DNA from 3 places in the Herbaspirillum sp. WKF16 genome. Region 3 is predicted to be linked to each of the others. Evidence: riboswitches for the same ligand, from Rfam matches in the RefSeq annotation. Region 3 holds a riboswitch; each other region holds the start of a gene.
The links. A riboswitch is a leader RNA that binds a small molecule or an ion and turns the genes downstream of it on or off. The one in region 3 is predicted to bind cobalamin.

Region 1 (6,310 bases), 880 kb from region 3:
GGCGTTGAAAATCGCCGGCCGCCCTCATGCCGCCGCTGCGCCGGCGATCACATAGGGGACGCCGCCGTCGCTGCCGACGGTGGCATGCACGCCGTACACGGTGCGGATGTTGTCGGGCGTTAGCACCTCGCGCCAGGGGCCGTCGGCGTGGACGCGGCCGTGCGCCAGCATCACCAGGCGATCGGCGAAGCGCGCCGCCAGCGCCAGGTCATGGATCGCCACCAGCATGGCCGCGCCGCGCGTGCGCGCGATCTCGCGCACGGCTTGCATGACCTCCACCTGATGGCGCAGGTCGAGGTCGCTGGTGGGTTCGTCCAGCAGCATCAGGCGCCCTTCCTGGGCAATGGCGCGCGCCAGCATCACGCGCTGGCGTTCGCCGCCGCTCAGTTGGTCCACCGCGCGCAAGGCCAGGTCCTGCAGGCGCAGGCGCTCGATGGCGCGCAGCGCGACGTCGAGGTCATGCGCCGCGCTGCCGCCGCGCCGGTGCGGCGCGCGGCCCAGCAAGACCATGTCGATCACGCGCAGCGCCATGGCGCTGCCGGCCTGCTGCGGCACCCAGGACACCGCCCGCGCCAGCTCGCGCGGCGCCATCGCGACGGCGTCGCGGCCGTCGATGGCGATGCGGCCCCGGTAACGTCCGGCGATCTGGTTCACGCAGCGCAGCAGCGTGCTCTTGCCGGCGCCGTTGGGCCCCAGCAGCGCCACCACTTCGCCGGGCGCGGCGTCGAGGCTGACGCCGGCCAGGATCTCGCGCGCGCCGAGGCGATAACGCAGGGAATCGATGGCCAGCATCACAGCTCTCCCTTGTGGCGGCTCGACAGCAGCAGGTGCAGGAACAGCGGCACGCCGATGTAGGCCACCACGATGCCGACCGGGATGATCACCGGCGCAAACAGCAGCCGCCCCGCCATGTCGGCCGCCAGCACCAGCAGCGCGCCGATGGCCGCCGAGACCGGCAGCAGCCAGCGGTGGTCGCCGCCGGCCAGCAGGCGCGCGATGTGCGGCGCCACCAGGCCGACGAAGCCGATCACGCCGGTGAAGCTGACGATGGCGGCGGTACTCATGACCGCCGCCACCGTCACCACGGTGCGCACGCGGCGCACCGAAAATCCCAGCGCCGCCGCAGTCTCGTCGCCGCCGGCGGCGAAGGCGTTGAGCGCCCAGGCATGCGCCAGCAGCACCGGCGCGCACAGTAGCAGGACCACGCCGGCCACGGCCAGCTCGCGCCAGGTGATGCCGTTCAACGAACCGAAGCTCCATTGCACGATGGCGGCCAACTGCTGCTCGCTGGCGACGAACTGCACGCTGGCGGTGAGCGCGCCGAACAGGTAGGTGAGGCCGACGCCGCCCAGCACCAGCATGGTGGCGGAGACCCCGCGCAAGGCCGCGAACGCCAGCACCATGGCCGCGCAGCCGACCGCGCAGGCGAACGCCGCGGCCACGATCAGGTAAGGCCCCAGGGCTTGCCCGCCCGCGCCCGCCAATATCGCCAGCGAAGCGCCGAAGGCCGCGGCCGGCGAGATGCCCACGGTGTACGGGCTGACCAGGGGATTGCGGGTGATGCCCTGCATGGCCGCGCCCGACAGCGCCAGCCCGGCGCCGGCCACCAGCGCCATCAGCCCACGCGGCAGGCGCAGCTCCAGCAGCACGGCGCGCTGCGCCTCGGGCACATCGACATCGAGCAGCGGCGAGAGCAGGATGCGCAGCGCCGTGCCCGGCCCCAGGCCGCGCGCGCCCAGGCATAGCGAGGCCAGCAGCAACAGCGCCAGCAGCGCGACGGACAGCGCCGCCAGCGCCAGCCGGCGCCGGCGTTCGCGCCGCAGGCCCTGGACCAGCGCGCTCATTTGCGCAACTCCGCCAGCGACACCGAATAGCCGCCCGGCGCCGGCACGTCCTGGAACTGCTCCAGCCAGGCCTTCATCGCCTGCTCGGGATCGACGTCGGTGAAGCGCTCCGGATACAGCCACTTGGCGATCTGCAGCGCGCCGATGATCTTGGAGCAGGCGCCCGCCAGGTAGTAGCTGATGTGGTAGACCTGGCCGCTTCGCACTGCCGGCAGGCCGGCAAAACCGGGCCGCGCGGCGATGCCCTGCAAAACCTGCGCCGAGAACGCGCGCGGATGCGGCAGGTATTGCGCCGGCTCCAGCTTGACGATGACTTCCGGCCGGCGCGCGATGACTTCCTCCGGGTCGACCGAGAAGCCCTGCACCGTGCCGCGCGCCGACGACTGGCCGGCGATCTCGACATCGCCGAAGACATTCTGCCCGCCGCCCAGCTCCACCATGTCGTGCCAACCCGAGCCCTTGAGCAGGGTCTTGTAGTTGCCGACCTCCTCGATGTAGACGCGCTTGCGCGCCACGCCCTTGAGGCGCTGCGCCAGCAACTCGCGGTAGCCGCGATAGAAGGCGTTGAGCTTCTCGGCGCGCTGCGGCTGGCCGAACAGGCGACCCAGCAGGCTGACGTTCTGCTCGTGCTTGAGCACGTCCCAGGCGGTGACCACCACGACCGCGATATGGAAGCGCCCCAGCACCTCGGCGGCCTTCTGCCAATCGCTGTTGCGCGGGAAGAAGACCGCCTGCGGACGCAGCGCGACGATGGCCTCGTAGTTGGGACTGGACTGCCCCTGTCCGGCCAGCATGTCCGGGGTGACGGTGGGCCAATACTCCTTGCCGCGCGCCGAGTCGATGTCCACGCCGACCACCGCCGGCATGCCGCCGACGGCGCGCACGAACTCGGTGGTGTAGCGGTTGAACACTACTACGCGCGTCAGCGGCGCCGGCAGCGCCAGCTCGCGGCCGACGTCGTCGCGGAAATGCAGCTTGCCGCCCTGCTGGCCGAGGATGGCCGGATCGCCGGCCTGCACGGGCGCCGCCAGCAGCGCCGCGCAGGCCAGCAGCAGGGCTGCCAGCCAGGCGACCGGCGAGACGGCCTCAGAACGCATAGTTCATGGTCAGCGTGTAGCTGCGCGGCGCGCCCAGGATCCACTGGGTCGAGGAGCCGGCATAGGTCGATGCGGCGTAGACCTTGTCGGCCAGGTTGTCGATGCGCAGATCGACCTTCAGGCGCTCGTTGGCGCGCCAGGCCAGGCCCGCGTCCAGCACGGTGTAGGCCGGCAGGCGATACAGCTGGGCGTTGTCCGAGTAGCGGTCGCTGACGTAGTGGGCGCCGGTGCGCGCTTCCCATTGCGGCATGAAGCTCCATGCCACGAACAGGTTGCCGGTGCGCTTGGGCACGAACTGCGGACGATAGCCGCGCAGCGAGCTCAGCTTGCCGGCGACGCTGGCGTTGAAGTCGTCGAACTGCGCCTGCAGCACCGAGGCGTTGGCTTCGATGCGCCAGTCGCGGCTGGGCTTGAAGGCGATCGAGGCCTCCAGGCCGCGCGAGGATTGCTGGCCGACGGTGTCCGAAAGCGCGCTGTTGTTGATGTTGGGCGTGAGCAGGTTGGTCTTGATGATGCGGTAGGCGGCCAGCGTCCAGTCCAGCTTGCCGTCCCACAGCGACTGCTTCACGCCCGCTTCCACCTGCTTGCCGCGCGAGACCGCGTACTGCATCTGCGAGGCGCCGATGCTGGCCAGCGAGGTGGCCGGGTCGGAGGCCACCGCGTACTGGGCATACAGCGAGAGGTCGCGCGCCGGGGTGAACACCACGCCCGTGTTCCATGAGGCGGCGTTGATGTTGCCCGAGGCGCGGGCGCCGGTGAGGATATCGTCGCGCCTGGTCTGGTAGTTGTCGCCGCGCACGCCGCCGCTGACCGACCAGCGCTCGGCCAACTGGTAGCGGTCCTGCAGGAACAGGCCGGCCTGGTCCAGCGTCAGGCGGTACAGGTAGCGCATGGCCGCGGTGGTGCCTTGCGCGAATGTGCCCGGCGCAAAGGAAGACGCATTGACCGTGGTCGAGCCCGGGAAATTGCCCGAGGTATTGGTGTTGTCGTTGCGGTCGTAGACCGAGCGGTTGACGTCGAAGCCCACCACCAGCTGGTTTTTCCGTCCCAGCAGCTGGCTGTCGACGGTTGCGTAGCCATGGTCGCCGTATTGCGTCTGGTAGCCGATGATGTCGCGGTAGTTGGAACGCGCCACGTTGCCGGTGACCGGATTGTAGGTGTAGGTATAGGTCTCCTTGTAGCGGCGGTCGTGCTTGATCAGGTAGAGGTCGTTGTTGAGCACCACGTCCGGCGAGAGCTGATAGCGCGCGCGCAGGTAGGTGCGGTTCTCGGTGAAGCGCACCTGGGCGTCGTCGACGTTGAAGTTGCGGTAGCGCAGGCCGGGCACGAGGCTGCCGTTGGCGATCGGCGTGCCTTCGTAGCTGCCGGGATGGATGTCGCCGTAGTCGTTGGACAGGGTTAGCGTCAGGTCTTGCGTGGCCCGCCAGGCCAGCGCCGCCGACACCGCCAGGCTATCGCTGCGGCCGCGCTCCATCCAGCCGTCCGAGCCGGTGTGGCTGGCGTTGATGCGGTAGGCCCACTGCTCGTTCAACGGCCCGGCGCTGTCGATGGCCTGGCGCCAGGTGCCGAAGGAACCGGCCGACAATTGCACTTCGTTGGACGACTTGTCGAAGTCGGGCTTCTTGGGCACCACGTTGACGGCGCCGCCGACGAAGCCGGTGCCGTACAGCACCGAGGCCGGGCCGTTGAGGAACTCCACGCGCTCCACGTTCCACGGGTCGAACGGGAAGGTCACCACGCCGCCGGCGTTGTAGAGCTGCAGGCCGTCGTAGAGCTGCGAGATCGAGTTGGGGCCGTAGAAGCCGCGCGCCGACAACGAGTTGTTGCCATTGCCGGAGAACGGCACCGAAGTGATGCCGGGGGCGCGCGTCTGCGCATCCAGCAGGCTCTGGTAGCCGCGCTCGCGGATGGTGTCGCCGGAGATCACCGTCACGCTGGCCGGGGTTTCCAGGGGCGTGAGTTCAAGCCGGCCGCCGGCCGTGCCGGCCTTCTTGAGATCGCTCTCGTTGCGGGTCGAGACCACGATCTCGGGCAGCGCGTCGGCGTCGCCGGCCTGCGCCCAGGCCTGGGCGCCGCCCATGGCCGAGCAGGCCCCGGCCAGCGCGATGGCCAGGCGCTTGCGCAGCAGGCCCCTGGATGAATGGATGTGCGCGCCCGCGGGCGCCTTGCCGGTGTGCTTCTTCATTGCCGCTTCCTGTTGGTGGCCGCCGGTCGTGCCGGGACGGCCGTTTCTTGTGGAGCGCGCCTCCCCGCGCGCTGCGATCAAGGGAAACAGGCAACGGTAGCCGGTGCGACAGCCAGGGCGAAGAAGCAAGCGATCGGCGCGCAAGCGCATGCGCGCGCATGACGCAACGCGAGGCCGCAAAAAGCCCCGCGCCGTCAGGCACGCTGTTCATCTTGTTCGGAAACTGATCGATTTCGCCAGGCAGTCGCGACACACCCCGGTCGCCTGCGTCCATCCGTCCTGGCCGGTATCCGGGCTGACAGGACCGATCGCCACGCCTTCCCATGCAGCCAGGCTGCACAGTGGACTTTGGAAGCGACCTGCCGCATCGATGGATGCGGCGCCTGTCTTACCGTTGCGGGGGCAGCACACGTTGACCGCCGATGACGCCGGCGCGTGTTTCCCGTTTAACTGCGGCCGGGATTGAAGAGTCGGCCGCGAGCACCAAAACGCGCGTATGTTACCCGCGATGGGGCCGACGGCGCAACGCACGGCGTTGCGCCGTTGCGGCGATTCCGCGCCGGGCATGAAAAAGCCCGCGCGAGCGCGGGCCGATGACAGGCGATGCGTTTGCCTCAGGCGCCGATGTGTTCGTAGAGGATGGCCGCGCCCACGCCGATCAGCACGACCCCGCCGATGATCTCGGCGCGCTTGCCGACGATGCCGCCCAGCATGCGTCCCACCAGCACGCCGATGGTCACCATGAGGGTGGTGGCCAGGCCGATCAGCAGCGAGGCCTCGAGGATGCTGACGTCGACGAAGGCCAGGCCCACGCCCACCGCCATGGCGTCGATGCTGGTGGCCACCGCGGTCAGCGCCAGCATCAGCACCGATTGCTTCTGCGGCTCGGGCGCGGCTTCTTCATCGGCGCCGCCCAGGCCTTCGCGGATCATGCGCGCACCCAGCACCAGCAGCAGCACGAAGGCGATCCAGTGATCCCATTGGGCCACCCACTTGGTGGCGACCGAACCGGCGAACCAGCCGATCAGCGGGGTGATGGCTTCGATCACGCCGAACAGCAGGCCGATGCGCAAGGCTTGCAGGAAACGCGGCTTGTGCATCGCTGCGCCCTTGCCGATGGCGGCGGCGAAGGCGTCGGTAGACATCGCGAAGGCGAGCAGGACGAGTGCGGGGAAATTCATGAG
Region 2 (6,310 bases), 1.8 Mb from region 3:
CCGGCCAACAGCTACCTTTCCACGGCGGTGTACTACCTGTTCCGCCATCGTCCCGCCTGGGGCGCCGGCGCCGCCATCGGCAAGACCCTGGTGTCGAGCCAGATGATCAACCGCGTGGCCGACCACCTCGGCCGCAAGCTGCTGGAGATGCCGGTCGGCTTCAAGTGGTTCGTGGACGGCCTGTACGACGGCAGCCTCGGCTTCGGCTGCGAGGAAAGCGCGGGCGCCTCCTTCCTGCGCTTCGACGGCCAGCCGTGGAGCACCGACAAGGACGGCATCACCGCCGCGCTGCTGGCCGCCGAGATGACCGCGCGCACCGGCAACGACCCGGGCCGCATCTACCAAGAGCTGACCCAGCAGCTGGGCGCGCCGCTCAATGGCCGCATCGAGGCCGCCGCCACGCCGGAACAGAAGGCGCGGCTGTCCAGGCTGTCGCCCGAGGATGTCAGCTCGACCGAGCTGGCCGGCGAGCCCATCCGCGAGGTGATGACCACCGCGCCGGCCAACGGCAAGGCGTTCGGCGGCCTCAAGATCGTCACCGACAACGGCTGGTTCGCCGCCCGTCCGTCCGGCACCGAGAGCATCTACAAGATCTACGGCGAGAGCTTCCGCGACCAGGCCCACCTGGACAAGATCTTCGCCGAGGCGCAGGAGATCGTCACGCGCGCGCTCAAGGCCGGCTGATCTCCGGCCTGCCGCCGCCCTGGCGAGAACGCCGGTTGCCCTGGGGCAATCGGCGTTTTTCATTGCGGGCCTGCGGCGGCGCATCGTTTCCGGAGTTCCTACAAGCGAATGCTCCGCTGTCCGGCTGATGCGCCCGGGCCGCGTTCGTAAGATGAAGTTGTTTCCTTTTCATCCCGACTCATCCGTCCAGGATCGCCAGAGAGGGCGGAGGGCCGGACGAAGCGAAACATCCGCCGGCGCAGGCGGGCTACTTGCCGCAGCGCCGCTTCGCTGGAACACATCGAGGCATGGAGGGCCGACATGGATAATCAAGCGCAAGGATCAGCACCATCGCAACCGGCAGCCGCTTTGCTGCGCCGTCCCGGGATTCCGCTGCCGGGCCGCGACGAGCGCGTCGATGTCGCGAAGGGCCCGCGCCCCGAGCGCATACCGTTGTCGCATCTGCCCCGTACGCCGCAAAAGCCGGTGCTGGAAACCGAGGAATTCCGCGTCGTCGAACCGGATGGTTCGGAAGATCCGGGCGCCAGCGCCGACGATGGTCTTGGGCCCGAACCGCCGGCCGACGATGTCGACGGACCGCGGCGCAAGGGCGCTTGATCCTGGCGGCGCCAGCGGCCGCCCTTTTTCAGGAGACGCACATGCACAAGCCACAGGACGTGCCGCCGGTCGAAGTGCCGCCGCTGGATCCCACGCCGCCGCAAGACCCGATTCCCCATCAACATCCGAGCGGCGCTTAGGTCATCGAGCCGCCAACGCAGGAGGCCCACATTGAAGCCAGCATTCCACACGCCCCAGGAGACGCCGCCGACGCACGATCCTCACCTGCCGCCGCCGGAGTTGCCCGACGACGATCCCATTCCGGTCGAGGATCCGCCGCTCAACCCGCGTCCCTCGGACAAGCCTATCCGCATGTAATGGAAAACCCGGCACGCCGCGCCGCGGCTGCCGGCAGCCGCTGTTCCGCACAGAGGAGCTTGCCATGCGCCATCCTGCTTCCCCCATCCCGGATTTCGCCCAGATCTTCGGCGCCGGCGTAGGCTCGGTCGAGTTGACGCCGGTCGCCCCCGGCGCGGCCGCGCCGCAGCCGGGCGGCCCCATCGACAAGGAAATCCGTCGCATCAACAGCGCGCACCAGCCCGAGGTGCGCGAAGTCGCCTCCGACAACGAGATCGGCCGCGACATCGTCGACGACGATGCGCGCCGCCTGGCCGCGCAGCAGCGTTCGGTGCGCAAGCATGAGCGCAGCCGCGGACGGTAGGCCGCCGGGAATCTTTTTGTTGTCCTTGCGGCAATCTTTCGTCGCCTGCGCTCCCGTCTGCGGTTGCCCCAACACCCCGCGCCCTTTATACTGCGCGCCATAGCATTGCTTCTGGTATCCCGCGCGCAGCCGCGCCAGGGATTGAAACGGGAAGCCGGTGCGGCCCGCCCGAACGCGGCGGCCCATTCCGGCGCTGCCCCCGCAACGGTAAGCGAGGAAGGACACGCAGCACGCCACTGTGCCCACGCATGGGAAGGCGCTTGTCCGCGAAGCCCCAGGCTTCATCCCGCGAGCCCGGAGACCGGCCCGAAGCGAATTCTGAATTGCATCGCGGAGGGCGATCGTACGGACAGCTTCCCTTATCCCGGTGACATCCACCCAGCCGCCCCGCATGGACGGCGCACCGGGACATGGGCGCCTTCGCCGTCGGCCTTTCGCTTCACCCATCCAGACTAGGGAAGAAGAACATGGCCAGCACATCCGGCATCAATCCGAGCAGCACCCTCGATCACGCGCAGGCCGGCGGCAATGTCCTGCGCGACCGCATCGCCCCTTCGCTGCTGGCTTTCGCCCTGGGTGCGGCGCTGATCTACGGCGCCGGCTTCGCCTCCAAGGTCGAGCTGCACAACGCCGCCCACGACGGCCGCCACTCGGCCGGCTTCCCCTGCCACTGAGGACCGCGCATGAACTGGACGATTTTCCGGCGCATGGCGTCGGCCGTGGTCATTGCCGGCGCGCTGTCGGGCATCCTGCTTTCGGGCGTGCAGCAACTGCAGGTGGAAAAGATCATCCTCAAGGCCGAGGAGTACGAAAAGGCCGGCGAGGCCGCCGAGCACGCGCACCAGCATGACGCAGCAGCCCCGGCGGCAGCGGCCGGCCACGAGCATGAGCACGGCCATGACGCCGACGAATGGGAGCCTGCCGACGGCGCCGAGCGCACCGGCTACACCGTGCTGGCCAATGTCAGCATGGCGATCGGCTTTGCCCTGATGCTGGTGGCGGCAATCGCCGTCAGCGGCCGCCAGGTCGGCTGGCGCAGCGGCCTGCTGTGGGGCCTGGCCGGCTACCTGGTGTTCTTCGTCGCGCCTTCCCTGGGGCTGCCGCCGGAAGTGCCGGGCACGCTGGCAGCGCCCCTGCATGCGCGCCAGCTGTGGTGGGTGATGACCGCCGGCATGACCGCCGTCGGCCTGGGCGCCATCGTCTATGCACGCGCCTGGCCATGGAAGTTGCTCGGCGCGCTGGTGCTGGTGGTGCCGCACGTGATCGGCGCGCCGCAGCCGGAAACGCACGGCGGCGTCGCGCCGGAAGAACTGGCGCAGGCCTTCATCCACGCCACCGCCATCGCCAACGCCGTGTTCTGGCTGGCGCTGGGCGGGCTGACCGGATTCTTCTACCGCAGGTTCGGCTGAAGCGAGCCGGCGGCTGCATCGGATGCGGCGGCAAGGGGCCTGGTGGCTCCTGCCGCCGCAACGCATTTGAGAGCGCATGGCTGCGGCAGGCCCTGATGGCGCTGAACGACACTGGCCCCCTGCTTTCGCAGGGGCGACGGAGATCGGGTGACAGGCTACCGGTCGTCCCTGCGAAAGCAGGGGCCCAGCGACGTTGACGGCAGGTGCAACAGCGCAGGAAAGCAGCAAGAGCAGGTCAAGCCCCTTTATTAAAGATTGACGCAATGAGAACCCATACCCGCCACGTGCTGATGTGCGTGGGCCCGCGCTGCACCGAGAACGGCGTGCTGGCCGAGTCCATGTTCGCCGTACTGGGCGAGCAGATCGATGCCCGTCCCGAGCTGCGCGTCAAGCGCACCCGCACCCATTGCATGGTGGCTTGCAAGGCGCAGGCGCCGGTGGTGGTGGTGTATCCGGAAGGCGTGTGGTACCGCTGCGAGGATGCCCGCGCCGTCGAGCGCGTGGTGGTCGAACACCTTGAAGGCGGGCGCGAAGTCAGCGACCTGATCTTCCACCGCCTGGGCACGGGCGACGTCAATCCCGAACCGGAGAACACCGATGCCTGATGCCTCGGCCCGCATCGCGCTGCTCACGCACGCGCCTACCGACCTGTCCATGCTGGCCAGCGCGCGCGCCCAGCTTCCCGACGACTTCCCGGCCGTGGCCGGTCATGACCTGCAGCGCCTGCAGGGCGATACCGACGACGACGGCAATCCGCGCCGCACCCTGGCCGGCCTGCTGCGCGGCGAGCTCGCCGGCGCCGGCGTGATCGTGCTGCGGGTGCTGGGCAACCTGGGCGCGGTGGCCGGCTTCCCCGAGCTGCTGCGCACCGTGCGCGCCGAGGGACGTCACCTGATCGTGCTGTCCGGCGCCGGCGAACCCGACGCCGAGCTGGCCGCCGCCTCGACCGCGCCGGCCGATGTCCAGCAGCAGGCGCTGGCCTATTTCAACGGCGGCGGCAGCGTCAACCTGGCGCAACTGCTGCGCTGCCTGTCGGACCGGCTGCTCTTGAGCGGCTACGGCTACGAACCCGCGCAAGCCTTGCCCGAGCACGGCATCCATCATCCCGACCTGGAGCCGGGCGCCACGCTGGACGACTGGCTGGCGCTGCGGGCCCGGGCGCCGGCCGGCAAGCCCGCAGTGGGCATCGTGTTCTATCGCGCGCACTGGCTGTCGGGCAACACCCGCTTCGTCGAGGCCCTGGCGGCGGCGCTGGAGGCGCGTGGCATGGACGTGCTGCCGGTGTTCACCTCGTCGTTGCGCGCCTCGAATGCCGGGCGCGAGGAACTGCCGCCGGCGCTGCGCTACTTCGGCGGCGCCGATGGCGCCGCGCCGCATGTGGACCTGCTGATCAACACCACCTCCTTCGCCATGGGCGAGATCACCGCCGGGGGCGTCACGCCGGCCGGCTGGTCGGTGTCGGTGCTGGAACGGCTGGGCCTGCCGGTGCTGCAGGCCATGACCAGCGGCATGACCCGGGCCCAGTGGGAGCAGTCCACGCGCGGCATGAATCCGCTGGACGCCGCCATGAACGTGGTGCTGCCCGAGTTCGACGGCCGCATCATCGGCGTGCCGCTGTCCTTCAAGCTGGCCACCGACTCCGGCGCCGTCGAATACCAAGCGCCGCCGGACCGCGTGCGCCGCATCGCCGGGCTGGCCGAGCGCTTCGTGCGCCTGCGCAGGAAACCCAACGCCGACAAGCGCATCGCCTTCATCTTCACCAACTCCAACAGCAAGGCTTCGCAGATCGGCAACGCCGTCGGCCTGGACGCGCCGGCCTCGCTGATGAACGTGTTGCGCGCGCTGGCCGCGGACGGCTACCGCATCGGCGAACTGCCCGAGAGCGGCACGCAGCTGATCCACGAGCTGGTGGACCGCTGCTCCTACGACGACATCATCCTCTCCGACGACCAGCTGCGCCGCGCCGCCGCGCGCATCCCGGCGGCGCGCTACGCGCAGTGGTTCGCCGCCTTGCCGGCCGCGCTGCAGGCGAAGATGCAGCGCCAGTGGGGCGAGGCGCCGGGCCAGGCCTATGTGCACGAGAAACATCTCGTGATCGCCGGCCTGGCGTTGGGCAACGCCTTCGTCGCGCTGCAGCCGCCGCGCGGCTACGGCATGGATCCGGACGCCATCTACCACCAGCCCGACCTGCCGCCCACACACCACTACTACGCGCTGTACCGCTGGCTGGACGAGGAGTGGGGCGCCGACGCCATCGTCCACGTGGGCAAGCACGGCACGCTGGAGTGGTTGCCGGGCAAGGGCGTGGGCCTGTCGGAGGAGTGCTTCCCCGACGCGCTGCTGGGCGACGTGCCGCTGTTCTACCCCTTCATCATCAACGACCCGGGCGAGGGCTCGCAGGCCAAGCGCCGCGCCCACGCCGTGGTGGTCGACCACCTGACGCCGCCGATGACCACCGCCGACAGCTACGGCGCGCTGGCCCAGCTGACGCAGCTGGTGGACGAGTACTACCAGGTCGAGGTGCTGGATCCGTCCAAGCTGCCGCTGCTGCAGCAGCAGATCTGGGAGCTGGTGCGCCAGACCAACCTGGACACCGACCTGCAGTTCAAGCTGCTGCATCACGACCATGATCATGACCACGGCCACGATCACGGCCATCACGACCACCACCATGCGCATGGCCATCACCATCATGACCACGGCCATGACCACGGACATGAACACCATCACCATCAGGACGGCGAACTGCCGCACGCGCTGACAGAACTCGACGGCGCCGGCGTGGCCCACCTGATCGAGGATCTCGACGGCTACCTGTGCGAGCTGGGCGCGGCGCAGATCCGCGACGGCCTGCACATCCTCGGGCGCGAGCCCGACCCGCAGCAGATGCCCGACATGCTGGTGGCCCTGACGCGCCTGCCCAACCAGGACTTGCCGGGCTTGCAGGAAGAGGTCGCGG
Region 3 (6,310 bases):
TCACCGTGGCGCGCGGCAGCTCCGACCACGCGGCCGGCTATTGCGCCTACCTGACCATGGCGCGCCTGGGCCACATCGTGGCCTCGCTGCCGATGTCGCTGGTGACGCTGAACCGCGCGCCGCTGATCGCCAGGAACGCGCTAGCCATCGCCATCTCGCAGTCGGGCCAGAGCCCGGACGTGGTGGAGCCGATCCGTTATTTCCGCGAGGGCGGCGCCACCACGGTGGCGCTGGTCAACAACGCCGACTCGCCGCTGGCGCGGGCCGCCGAGTGGAGCATCCCGCTGCATGCCGGCATCGAGTCCAGCGTGGCGGCCACCAAGAGCTTCATCGCCAGCCTGGTGGCCGGCGCCCTGTTCGCCGGCCACTGGCAGGACGACAGCGCCTTCCTGCAGGCGCTGGACCGCCTGCCCGACGCCTTGCGGAGCGCCGCCGACTGCGACTGGTCGACCGCCGTGGAGTCCTTGTCCGGCAGCGACCGCATCATGGTGGTGGGACGCGGCATCGGCTTCCCGCTGGCGCTGGAAGCGGCGCTCAAGTGCAAGGAGACCTGCGCCATCCAGGCCGAGGCCTTCAGCGGCGCCGAGATCAAGCACGGCCCGATGGCCCTGATCGACGATGGCTATCCGCTCTTGATGTTCGCCGTGCGCGGCCCCAGCCAGGCCGGCATGGTGCAGCTGGCCGACGAGATGCGCCACCGCGGCGCCAAGGTGCTGCTGGCGGCGCCCGCCGACATCCCGCAGCGCGACCTGACGCTGCCGGTGGCGGCCACGCCCGACCTCGACCCCATCGTCGCGATCCAGGCCTTCTACGTGATGGCGGCGCAGCTGTCGGCGGCGCGCGGTATGGACGCCGACCGCCCGCGCCACCTCAACAAGGTGACCCGGACCAGCTAGGCGGCGACATAGGCCATGGTGGCCTGCATCAGCGCCACCACCTTGGCCGCGCCGCCGGCATGCGCCAGCACTTCGCCGCTGCACACCGCCAGCGAGCGACCGGCGTTCTGCACGCGGCCGATGGCGACGAAGCGCTCGCCGATGGCCGGCCGCACGAAGTTGACCTTGAACTCCACGGTGACCACCTCGCAGCCGGCCGGAGCGCGCGTCAGCGCCGCGTAGCCGCAGGCGTTGTCGAGGATGGTGGTGGTCGCGCCGGCATGATGGAAGCCCTGCTGCTGCGACAGGTGGCGGGAGAACGGCAGTTCTATCCTGACCTCGCCGTCTTCCACCGAGGCCAGCTGCGCTCCCAGGGTGGCCATCAAACCCTGGGCGGCAAAACTGGCGGCGATGCGTTGCTTGATGTCGTTCATCCGGTGTCTCCTCCCCTGTTGGTGTTGTTGCATGATGCCGGCCCGCCAGCATAGCGAATATTGGCTGGCGCAGCCTTAACAGGTAACATAGCCGCCGTTTTGGTGCTCGCGGCCGACTCTTCAATCCCGGCCGCAGTTAAACGGGAAACACGCGCCGGCGTCATCGGCGGTCAACGTGTGCTGCCCCCGCAACGGTAAGACAGGCGCCGCGTCCATCGATGCGGCAGGTCGCTTCCAAAGTCCACTGTGCAGCCTGGCTGCATGGGAAGGCGTGGCGATCGGTCCTGTCAGCCCGGATACCGGCCAGGACGGATGGACGCAGGCGACCGGGGTGTGTCGCGACTGCCTGGCAAGACCAATCGTTTCCCGACAAAGATAAAGAGCGCCTGACGGCGCGGGATCTCCCGTGGCCCCGCCGCGCGCATGTCCGTCCACGCGGTTGCCTTGCTTCGGCCGTTGCCCAAGCCTTCGACGCCTGCTCCCTTGATCGCGGCGCGCGGGGAGGCGCGCTCCACAAGAAACGGCCGTCCCGGCGCGACCGGCGGCCACCAACGGGAAGCAAGCATGACAAAGCGCAACAAGGCGGCGACGGCCGCACTGGTCCTGGCGGCCTGCCAGGGATGGAACGCCGCCCACGCGGCGGAGGGGGACGGCCTGAACCAGGTCGAGGTGACAGGCAACTACGACAATTCGGTGGGCAGCTCCAGCGCCGCCAGCCAGGGCACGGTCAACGGCGCCCTGATCGCCAATCGGCCCACGCTGCGCACCGGCGAGATCCTGGAGTTCGTGCCCGGCATGATCGTCACCCAGCACAGCGGCGACGGCAAGGCCAACCAGTATTTCCTGCGCGGCTTCAACCTCGACCACGGCACCGATTTCGCCACCTACATCGACGGCATGCCGGTCAACATGCGCACGCACGCGCACGGCCAGGGCTACACCGACATCAACTTCCTGATCCCGGAGCTGGTGGAGCGCATCGACTACAAGAAAGGCCCCTACTTCGCCGACGAGGGCGACTTCGCCTCGGCCGGCGCGGCCCACCTGCGGCTGGCCAATACCCTGCCGCAGGGTATCGCCTCGCTCTCGGCGGGCGCGCACGGCTACCAGCGCGCGGTGCTGGCGGACTCCTTCGCTGCCGGCAATGGCAAGCTGCTGTACGGGCTGGAAGTCACCCGCAACAACGGCCCCTGGGACAATGCCGAGGCCGAGCGCAAGTACAGCGGCGCCCTGCGCTACAGCGCAGGCACCCGCGCCGACGGCTACGAGATCACGGCCATGGCCTACAGCAATCGCTGGAACTCCAGCGACCAGATCCCGCAGCGCGCGGTGCAAAGCGGCCAGGTCGGGCGCTTCGGCGCGATCGATCCGAGCGACGGCGGCAACACTTCGCGCTTGAGCCTGTCCTATGCGATGCACAAGCGCGATGCGGACGGCCTGTTCCAGATGAACGCCTACCTGGTGCAATCGAAGCTGGACCTCTACAACGACTTCACCTACTTCCTCGCCAACCCGGGCGGCGGCGACCAGTTCCACCAGAGCGAGAAGCGCCGCATGGCCGGCTTCGACGCCAACCAGACCTGGTTCGGCAAACTGGGGGCGATGGACATGACCAACAAGCTCGGCCTGCAGGGCCGCTACGACTGGCTCTCGCCGGTGGCGCTCTATAACACCACGGCGCGCGAGCAGACCGGCGTGGTCAGCCAGAGCAACGTGCGCGAAGGCAGCATCGGCGCCTACGCCGAGAACACCGTGCAGTGGGCCGACAAGTTCCGCACCATCGCCGGGGTGCGCTACGACGCCTATCGCTTCAACGTCAACAGTAGCATCGCCGGCAACTCCGGCAGCGCCGGCGACCACATCGCCTCGCCCAAGCTGTCGCTGATCTTCGGCCCCTGGGCGCAGACCGAGTACTTCATCAACTACGGCACCGGCTTCCACAGCAACGACGCGCGCGGCACGACCCAGACCCGCCTGCCCAACGGCGACCCGGCCTCGCCAGTGACGCCCCTGGTGCGCACCAAGGGCTACGAGGTCGGCGCGCGCACCGAGATCGTGCCGGGCCTGCAGAGTTCGCTCTCGCTGTGGCGGCTGGATATCGACTCCGAGCTGGTGTTCGTCGGCGATGCCGGCGAGACCCAGGCCAGCCGCGCCAGCAAGCGCTACGGCGTGGAGTGGAACAACCACTACATCGCCAGCGCCTGGCTGATGTTCGACATCGACCTGGCGGCCTCGCGCGCCCGCTACGCGCAGGACGATCCGGCCGGCAACTACATTCCGGGATCGATCGACAAGGTGGCCTCCTTCGGCGTGACGCTGACCGACCTGGGCCGCTGGTCGGGCGCCTTCCAGTTGCGCTACTTCGGCCCGCGGCCGCTGATCGAGGACAACAGCGTGCGTTCGCAATCGACCACCCTGGCCTACGCGCGCGTGGCTTACAAAATCGACGCCAGGACCCGCGTCGGCCTGGACATCTTCAACCTGTTCAACCGCAAGGCCAGCGACATCGATTACTACTACCCGTCGCGCCTGCCGGGCGAAGCCACCGACGGCGTCAACGACATGCACTTCCATCCGGTGGAGCCGCGCACGTTGCGGCTGACGCTGACGCGCAATTTCTGACGTCGTTCGTCCGAACGGAAAAAGCCGCCCGGCCGGGCTAATGCCGTTCAGTTAAGCGCGATGCTCGCTATGCGCCCCGTTCGGGCTGAGTAGGTCCGCAGGACCGTATCGAAGCCTGTTTGCCAAGAGCATCGCCCTAAGCCGCCCTTCGATACGCCGCTAGGCGGCTACTCAGGGCGAACGGAGCTTGACTTCCGACAACCAGAAAATAATGCCGTTCAGTGCTTAACTGAACGGCATTAGCGCCCCGAGGGCGGCTTTTTTCACGCCCGTCGCCGGAACTCAGATCCTGGGAAGATTCGCCGCCAGATAGCGCCCGGGCGTGACGCCGAAGGTGCGCCTGAACAGCGCGATGAAGGCGCTGGCATTGTCGTAGCCCAGCTCCAGCGCGATCGCGGTCACCGATTCGCCGGCGGCCAGCAACTCCAGGGCGCGCAGCAGCCGCGCGCGCTGGCGCCAGGCGGTGAAACTCAATCCGGTCTCGTCGACGAAGCGGCGGCTCAGCGTGCGCGGCGCGAGGTGCGCCCACTGCGCCCATTGCTCCAGCGTGCGGGCATCGTCGGGCCGCTCGACCAGGGCGCCGGCGATGCGCTGCAGGCGAACGTCCTGCGGCATGGGCAGCATGAAGGTATCGGCGGCGGAGGCGCCGATCTCGTCCAGGATCACGCCCGCCACCCGCTTCTGGTCCGGCCGCAGCGGCCCGATATCCCACTCGGCGGCGCGCAGCACGGCCTCGCGCAACAGGGCCGTCATCTCGATCACCTGCGGCTGTCGCGGCAGGCCGCCGCAAGCCTCCGCCGCCACGTAGACGGCCCAGCCCTCGAACGGCCCATGCGAACGCGCGGCATGCAGGTGCGACGGCGGGATCCACACGGCGCGCGTGGTCGGCAGCACCCAGGCGCCCATGCGGGTGCGCACGCTCAGCAGGCCTGAGAGCAGTCCGATCAGTTGCCCCGTGGCGTGGTGGTGCGGCCCCGACTCCCTGGCATCGGCCTGGCGGCCGGCAAGCGCCACCAATGGCGGATCGTCGCCGCTGATGAGCGAGGCCTGGGCAATTTTCTGGTTCAGCCGTTGCAAAGTCATGTTGGCGCCGTTGCGCTATTTAATGGCGCGGATAGTCTATCACCGCCATGACGAACCCGATTATGCTGATCTTCCCGTTCGCCGGAGTACCGCCATGACCACCGTTTCCGAACCCGCCACCGCCGCCGACCTCGATCTCCTGTATTCGCCGCCGTCCGAGATGATCGTCAAGGGCGTGCTGCCGCGCCTGCTGCCATTCCACCGCGCCTATCTTGAGGTGGCCAGCTTCTTCTGCCTGGCCACCGGCAGCGCCGCCGGCCTGGATGCCTCGCCGCGCGGCGGCCCGGCCGGGTTCGTGCAGGCGCTCGACGACCAGCGCGTGGCCTTTGCCGACTGGCCGGGCAACAACCGCATCGCCTCGCTGCGCAACCTGGCCGAGGACGACCGCGTCGGCATGCTGTTCCTGTTCCCGGGCCTGGAAGTCTTCATGCGCATCAACGGCCGCGCGGCCATCTCGACCGACGCCGCATTGCTGGACCGCCTGGCCGAGAAAGGGAAACCGCCGAAATGCGCCATCGTGGTCACCTTGGACGAAGTGCTGTTCCATTGCGGCAAGGCGATCAACCGCGCGCGGCTATGGGACGACGGGGCGCGCCTGGACCGCGCCATGGTGCCGTCGCCCGGACAGATGAAGGCCGCGCTCACCGGCGCCGATGAAGCGGCGGCGCGCCAGCTGGACGAGGGCTATCTCAAGTCGGTGCGCAACGATCTGTACTGAATGTTTCTGCGCACGCCGGATGCGCAATGGCCGCCCGAAGGCGGCCATGCGGATCGCGCTTTCCTTCAGGGCTACTTCACGCCTTCCAGCCCCTTCATCACCTCCACCTGCACCGTCTCCCAGATCGAGCGCTTGAGTTCGATGTAGCGCGGCGAGAGCTGGACCTCGGCCGTGCGCGGATGCGGCAGGTCGTTGCTGATGTCCTGCACCACACGGCCGGGCTTGGCGCCCATGACGACCATGCGGGTCGACAGCATCAGCGCCTCGTCGATCGAGTGGGTGATGAAGATGACGGTCTTGCCGCTCTTCTCGTAGATCTGCAGCAACTGCTCCTGCAGCACCTGGCGCGTCATCGCGTCGAGCGCCGCGAAGGGCTCGTCGAACAGCATCACGTCGGGATCGTTGGCCAGTACGCGGGCGATCGACACGCGCTGCTTCATGCCGCCGGAGAGCTTGTTGGGGAAGCTGTCCTCGAAACCTTTCAGGCCCACCATCTCGATGTAGTGCCGGGCCACCCTGGCGCGCTCCGCGCGCGCCACGCCGCGCATCTTCAGGCCGAACTCGACGTTCTCGCGCAC

Region 1: it holds a riboswitch for cobalamin, as region 3 does, so the genes downstream of both, Herbaro_RS02425 (TonB-dependent receptor) here and Herbaro_RS20995 (TonB-dependent receptor) in region 3, are expected to answer to the same signal.
Region 2: it holds a riboswitch for cobalamin, as region 3 does, so the genes downstream of both, Herbaro_RS12945 (CbtB domain-containing protein) here and Herbaro_RS20995 (TonB-dependent receptor) in region 3, are expected to answer to the same signal.

What each region holds. Positions count from the first base shown of each region.
Region 1 is NZ_CP118632.1:542,151-548,460, reverse strand. Features, by position in the region: gene Herbaro_RS02440 (ABC transporter ATP-binding protein) at 25-792, opposite strand; gene Herbaro_RS02435 (FecCD family ABC transporter permease) at 792-1,844, opposite strand; gene Herbaro_RS02430 (ABC transporter substrate-binding protein) at 1,841-2,941, opposite strand; gene Herbaro_RS02425 (TonB-dependent receptor) at 2,931-5,126, opposite strand; cobalamin riboswitch at 5,391-5,629, opposite strand; gene mntP (manganese efflux pump MntP) at 5,741-6,307, opposite strand.
Region 2 is NZ_CP118632.1:2,848,497-2,854,806, reverse strand. Features, by position in the region: gene pgm (phosphoglucomutase (alpha-D-glucose-1,6-bisphosphate-dependent)) at 1-684, shown strand, start outside; gene Herbaro_RS12960 (hypothetical protein) at 985-1,281, shown strand; gene Herbaro_RS12955 (hypothetical protein) at 1,453-1,599, shown strand; gene Herbaro_RS12950 (hypothetical protein) at 1,664-1,942, shown strand; cobalamin riboswitch at 2,038-2,266, shown strand; gene Herbaro_RS12945 (CbtB domain-containing protein) at 2,410-2,616, shown strand; gene Herbaro_RS12940 (CbtA family protein) at 2,626-3,351, shown strand; gene Herbaro_RS12935 ((2Fe-2S) ferredoxin domain-containing protein) at 3,615-3,956, shown strand; gene Herbaro_RS12930 (cobaltochelatase subunit CobN) at 3,949-6,310, shown strand, end outside.
Region 3 is NZ_CP118632.1:4,650,963-4,657,272, forward strand. Features, by position in the region: gene Herbaro_RS20985 (SIS domain-containing protein) at 1-896, shown strand, start outside; gene Herbaro_RS20990 (PaaI family thioesterase) at 893-1,309, opposite strand; cobalamin riboswitch at 1,393-1,631, shown strand; gene Herbaro_RS20995 (TonB-dependent receptor) at 1,874-3,931, shown strand; gene Herbaro_RS21000 (AraC family transcriptional regulator) at 4,214-5,014, opposite strand; gene Herbaro_RS21005 (MSMEG_1061 family FMN-dependent PPOX-type flavoprotein) at 5,109-5,732, shown strand; gene Herbaro_RS21010 (ABC transporter ATP-binding protein) at 5,804-6,310, opposite strand, start outside.